2 regions of the Lactiplantibacillus sp. DA1 genome follow, and region 2 is predicted to be linked to the other one. Evidence: predicted binding sites of a transcription regulator. Region 2 holds the regulator's gene; the other holds the start of a gene.
The links. Region 2 encodes Rex, which represses fermentation and respiration genes when NADH is low (regulators of the CRP and FNR family bind a similar motif). Its sites were predicted from a motif close to TTGTGAANTANTTCACAA; they were not measured.
Positions count from the first base shown of each region.

Region 1 (3,425 bases), on a different contig from region 2:
GTTTTGATATTAATCAGATCCATATCTGTAACGTTATGAGAAATCGAGTTGCCACCATATGATCCCGTGCCCAGAGTTAATGAAGGCGCCATGTTATTGTAGATATTACCTAACCCACCAACTGAAGATGGCGTGTTAACTAAGATTCGGCAAGCAGGCATTTGTAAGCCAAATTCCTTGACCAATGCATCATCGGTCGTATGAATTCCAGCAGTATGGCCTAAGCCACCATAGTGAAGTAATTCATTAGCTCGTTTAAACGCTGCTTCATGCGAATCCGCTTTGTAAACGGTCAAAACTGGTGATAATTTTTCGCCGGATAATGGGTACTTGATACCGACACCATTAATTTCGGCAATCAAGACCCGGCAATCCTTAGCGACATCTTTCAAGCCAGCCATTTGTGCAATCTGATAAGCTGTTTTCCCGGCAACTGGACCACGAACCGTGTGCCGATTAGGATCAATAACAGCATCACTCAAGGCTTGCACATCTTTAGGTTTAACGTAGTAGCAGCCCAAACGAATAAATTCAGCTTTAACTTCAGCATAAATTTCTTTATCAATAATGGCACTATTTTCAGAAGCACAAATCATCCCATTATCAAACGTCTTCGATAAAACAATGTCGTTAACCGCCTGCTTAATGTCAGCTGTTTTTTCAACATACGTTGGGCCATTACCAGGACCAACGCCTAATGCTGGCTTGCCTGATGAGTAAGCGGCTGTCACCATGCTAGGGCCACCAGTAGCTAAGATTGTCGCAACATCCGTATGGTGCATCAAGGCGTCAGTTGCTTCAATACTTGGGTGCTCAATATATAAAACAGCATCAGCTGGACCACCAGCAGCTTTAATGGCTTCTCGCATCACTTCAGCAGCTGCAGAACTACATTTCTGAGCTTGAGGATGGAAACCAAAGACGATCGTGTTACGACCCTTCAACGAAATCAAAGTCTTAAACACCGTCGTTGAAGTTGGGTTGGTCACTGGTGTTACCCCAGCGACGATACCAACTGGTTCAGCAATTTCCATTAGTTGCTCTTCATCGTCTTCTTTAATGACGCCAACCGTCTTATCATGGCGCATGCTATTCCAGATATATTCACTGGCATAGATGTTCTTAATTGCCTTATCTTCAACAACACCCCGACCAGTTTCTTCAACGGCCAACTTGGCTAACTTCATGTGATTATCTAGTGCCGCAACAGCAACTTTTTCACATAGATCATCAATTTGTGCTTGCGTGTAATCTTTCAAAATTGCTAACGCTTTTTTAGAACGTTGAACTAATTGATCAACTTCGCTGGTAACTTTGGTAGTTTGGTCTTTTTCTGTTTTTATCATGAAGTGTTTCCTCCGTTCAATTCCTTTGTGAATTAATTTACAAACTTCATTATAGCCATCCTTGCTCATAATGCAACAATAAATCATAAATTAATTTAATAAAATTGCTTTGGTTTGTACGCAAACGCCGGTTAATCAGGTTTTATACCAAAAAATATTTTTAATCGTTAAGTTCACTAATGAACAAACAGTCATAAAAAAACAGCTGTAGCTCATTCATCAAGAACATCGCTACAGCTATTTGTCATTTTAAATTCAACTAGTCACACCATCGGTCACTGGCAGTAATTACCGTGTTATCGATACCGTTTTCGTTAACGAACCACGATGACCGAAATCGGCGCTTTGCGTGCTAACCGCGGACCAATGGCACCAGCAATCTTAGAATGTGCGAATTCAGTATCCGCCCCTGTGACTAACAGGTCTGGTTTAAATTCTGGAATGACTTGTTCCAAAATCACATCATCAACATCCCCACCTTCATAAACTAGGGGTTCGATTTGCTTAACGCCGCGTTGTTCAGCAAGCTGAACATATTCAGCAACTACTTCTTCTACGTGTTTACGTTTGGCCTGGATTTTTGACGGTGTTAACGAATCAAAAATATTGATATCTTCACTTTCAAGCACCGAACAAATACCCAACGGAACATCATAATCGCGGGCCAAAGTCGTGGCATACCGAAAGGCACGTTCCGAAGAGGTATTATCATCTTCGTCAACAGTCAGCAAAATGCGCCGATAAACGAGTGGCTCTTGCATTTTTTGATTTTCCATAGTTAGTTAATCTCCTCATTGAATTGAATTGATATTGACCACTGTCATTATACCAGTTTCAAGTCTTAAACGGGACCATTTATCATTACTTGCAAGGCAGTTGATAACCACCTTGCCAGCTTGCTTAACACCGTTATTTAACCGCCACCGCCATTTCCTCATTGCAAGGACATGCTTCCGACTAAGATCACATTTAAAACTATAACCGGCCTATTTATTCGGCAATGCACGCAAAGTCTGTTTAAGCCAATTTACATAGTAATCCTCACGACCAATTGCGTGCTGCAAAATCAAGTAATGTCCATAATGTTGCTTAGCCATGGCTGGTTGGGGAAAGAGCGTCGCCAAACGTTGCTGTAAGTGTGTCAGCTTAGCATTATGCAGTGCTAGCTGTTCGTGTAACATCGCAGGTAACCGCGGATCATGATTAGTCTGAATAAAATATAATTTCAAAATAAATTCATCTTTGGTTGCAGTTAAGTCGGGCGTTCCGATACTAATCCATTCATGTAACAACTGGCTACCGCTAGTCGTAATATGATAAAGTTTTTTTTCTAATTTTTCACCACTGATCGTAATTTCATGGGTGACATAGCCCTGTTCTTCTAACCGTTTTAGTTGCGGATAGATCTGACTGTGTTGGGCCTGCCAAAATTCACCAATTTCGTCGTCAAAAGCCTTGGTTAGATCATAGCCAGTTAACGGTTGCTGGTTTAACAGTCCTAGAATAATAAATTGTAACTTATTTTTTTGCGCCATTGGAAATTCCTCCTTGACGATTCTTTGATAACAGTATACACTAACCTTGTTGTTTAAAACATGTAATAAGTTACATGATTTAAATGACATAATCAATTTAAAGAAGGTAATTTTAATGACTAAAACTTTTAAAACACTTGATGACTTCCTGGGAACTCACTTCATTTACACTTACGACAATGGCTGGGAATATGAATGGTACGCCAAGAACGATCACACCGTTGACTACCGAATCCACGGTGGGATGGTTGCTGGTCGCTGGGTGACTGATCAAGCAGCCGACATCGTCATGTTAACTGAAGGGATTTACAAAATTTCTTGGACTGAACCAACCGGGACTGACGTTGCACTAGACTTCATGCCAAATGAGAAAAAGTTACACGGTACCATCTTCTTCCCAAAGTGGGTTGAAGAACATCCTGAAATCACCGTTACTTACCAAAACGAACACATCGATTTAATGGAACAATCTCGTGAGAAGTACGCAACTTATCCCAAATTAGTTGTGCCTGAATTTGCTAATATTACTTACATGGGTGAAGCC
Region 1 is NZ_JAWHTQ010000009.1:122,020-125,444, reverse strand. Features, by position in the region: gene adhE (bifunctional acetaldehyde-CoA/alcohol dehydrogenase) at 1-1,346, opposite strand, end outside; gene RXV91_RS14060 (universal stress protein) at 1,661-2,122, opposite strand; gene RXV91_RS14055 (PadR family transcriptional regulator) at 2,333-2,881, opposite strand; gene RXV91_RS14050 (phenolic acid decarboxylase) at 2,997-3,425, shown strand, end outside.
Region 1: the regulator Rex is predicted to act here: its motif matches at 1,372-1,389, upstream of adhE (bifunctional acetaldehyde-CoA/alcohol dehydrogenase).

Region 2 (3,425 bases):
CCTGTTCCTGTTTTTTGTCAATGTAATAGTCGTAGTCACCCAAGAAAAGTTCAGTTCCTTCTGGTGAGACTTCTACGACACTGGTTGCAACTTGGTTAATAAAATAACGGTCATGTGAAACGAAGAGTAGGGTACCATCAAAATCGTTGAGGGCTACTTCTAATACTTCACGACTGTCAATATCTAAATGGTTTGTCGGTTCATCAAGAATCAAGAAGTTGTCGTTTTGCATGGCGAGTTTAGTCAGTAGTAACCGGGCCCGCTCGCCACCAGATAGTGCGTGGACGGGTTTATCAACGTCTTCTCCAGTAAAGAGAAAGCTTCCTAGAATGGTTCGGATATCTTTTTCCGGCGTGGTTGGATGTTCATCCCATAATTCACCCAATACTGTCTTCTTGTCATTAAGGTTGCGTTGTTCTTGGTCATAATAACCAGTGACGACGCCAGTGCCAAACACGGCCTTACCCTTAATGAATGGAATTTGGCCCAAGATACTCTTGAGGAAGGTTGATTTACCAATCCCGTTTGGGCCGACGATGGCAATTGCTTCATGTTTTTTAACACTGAGATTATCTGGTTCTGAAAGGATTCGACCGCCGTAACCCACGGCAGCGTCTTTGATGGTCAAAACGATATTTCCACTTTGCTTGGCGGCATGAAAGCCAAAGTGGGCCGTTTTCTCGTCATTATCAGGACGATCTAGTCGTTCCATCTTAGCTAATTGCTTGCGCCGGGCCTGGGCACGTTTTGTCGTAGAAGCTCGAACAATATTACGGTTAACAAAGTCTTCAAGTTTACTAATCTCGGCTTGTTGTTTTTCATAGTGTTTCCACTGAGCTTGAATGCGTGCCGCTTTTTCTTGAACAAACTGATCGTAATTGCCAGTATAATGGACCATTTCATGGTGCGACAGATCATAAACTTCATTAACGACTCGGTCTAGGAAGTAACGGTCATGGCTGACAATAAGCAATGCGCCTGCATATGACTGTAAATAACTTTCTAGCCAAGTTAAAGTTTCAACATCCAAGTGGTTAGTTGGTTCGTCAAGAATAAGTAAGTCGCGTTTTTCAAGTAGTAACTTGGCGAGTGCGAGCTGCGTCTTTTGACCACCTGATAGTTCAGTGACCGATTTATCATAGACATCAGCGTCAAATTGAAATCCGTGTAAAACCCCCCGGATTTCAGCTTGGTACCCGTAACCGTTTTTCTGTTGAAATTCCGTTTGAATTTGGTCATAGGTTTTTAAAGTTTGTTGGTAGGCCTGTTCATTGTTCATAATAGCCGGATCACTGAGTTGATTTTCGAGTTGATGCATTCGATTTTCAATTGCATGTAGTTCGGCGAAGACACTACTCATCTCTTCCCAGATTGTATTATGACTGTCTAGGCCTTGATCTTGGGCCAAGTAACCAATTGTCAGTCCCTTGCGCATCGAAATCTGGCCTTCGTCAGGCACCGTTTCACCAGCAATCATTTTAAGTAAGGTTGATTTGCCGGCGCCATTGCGACCAACGAGGGCCACCCGGGCGTGCTCTTGAATGTCCATTTGTACGTTATCGAACAAGACATCGGCACCAAAACGCCGCATTACCTGCTGTACTTGTAGTAAAATCACGCTTTATTAAGCTCCTTTCACATTTGATTCGTGACATAATTGTAGCATATTGCAACGGTTTGCCCAATTATTTGGAATAATAAGTAATTATTATTTCACAAAGTTGTAGGTTATGCTAGAATAGTGTCAGCAAATTCACAAACTTTTATATAGGAGGACGCGTCCGAATGGCAGAAACAAAAATTCCACGGGCAACGGCAAAACGGTTACCAATTTATTACCGCTACTTGAATATCTTACTAGATGCAGATAAGAAGCGGGTATCATCAACCGAGTTGTCCGAGGCGGTTAAAGTAGATTCAGCAACGATTCGGCGAGACTTTTCGTATTTTGGGGCGCTCGGTAAACGAGGGTATGGATACGATGTTGAAACGTTGCTTGCATTTTTTAAAAAAATTTTGAACCAAGATACCTTAACGAACGTTGCCTTGATTGGGGTCGGGAATTTAGGTCACGCTTTATTAAACTTCAATTTTCACAAAAATAGTAATGTTCGAATTTCAGCGGCCTTTGATGTGAACGAGGCGATTGCCAATACGGTTCAAAGTGGGGTGCCAGTGTACCCAATGACTGAGTTGAAGAAGCAATTGATCGAACAACAGATTGAAATTGCAATTTTAACAGTTCCAACGACGGTTGTTCAGGAAATTACGGATGATTTGGTTGATGCTAACGTGAAGGGAATTATGAACTTCACGCCGTTACGAATTTCGGTTCCAGAAACAGTCCGGGTTCAAAACGTTGACTTGACTAATGAATTGCAAACGTTGATCTACTTTATTGAGCATTACGGTCAGCAATTGGGTGAATCTGGTCATGACGATCAGAATGAGGCTCAAGACTAAGGTATTGCCTTAGTTCTAGAAATTGATAGTGAAAGGTGCCCTGGGAATCAGTCCTAGGGCACCTTTTTGTGTCAATTTTTTATGTGAAACAAGTGTTTAGTGACGGCTACAGTTATTGAGACATACTAGGCTTGATTAATGCAACAATCCAAGCAATGTTGGTAATACGACCGATGCATTCATTAGGATGTGGGCAGTCATAGAAGTTTGAATGCGACCGGTATGCTGGTATAGCCAACAGAATAAGAGGCCGACAAACGCATACAGAATGAAGTGACCGTCCGCATGTGCGAAGCTAAATAACACACTCGCAATTAAGGCAGCTCCAATCTTACCAGTGACCGCGCTCAGATTACCGAAGATAACTTTGCGAAAGACGATTTCTTCCATGATTGGAGCGCCGATAATGATGGCTAGGAAAAAGGCTGGGTATTGCTGGCCAACTGTCAGGAGTGTGGTGGTATTGGTTGAAGCAGTTGACTGGCCTAACAAGGCAGTGATTTTTAGAATAATCAATTGGCCGACGATGACGAGCCCGAGTCCGATCAATCCCCAAAGAATGGTTTTGATCCAATTACTAGGATGCTTTTCAATCACATTTTTAGTTTTCATTCGGCTAGTTAACCAAATGAGCAGGACGGCACCGACCAAGTAATCAACGGTTTGAATAACGAATACTTGAGAACCAAGTTGATGAAAAGCGGTAACTAGAACGCTTGGTAGGGCATAAATAATAAAGTAAATAATGAGAATAAAGATTGATTGGCGGCGATTGACCATCAACTCACGTCCTTTTAAAAGTTTAATTTAAGTTGCATAGCGATAACTGTAAATTTCATTATAGTCGATTTGACATTCTTTGACTAATAATTGACAAATTACTTGCAATCTTGAATTAAAATGATATAGTTGACAATGTAATTAGCACTTGGAACTAAGGAGTGCTAAAAAAGAATAAATGG
Region 2 is NZ_JAWHTQ010000001.1:440,730-444,154, reverse strand. Features, by position in the region: gene RXV91_RS02080 (ABC-F family ATP-binding cassette domain-containing protein) at 1-1,618, opposite strand, end outside; gene RXV91_RS02075 (redox-sensing transcriptional repressor Rex) at 1,786-2,463, shown strand; gene RXV91_RS02070 (type II CAAX endopeptidase family protein) at 2,599-3,243, opposite strand.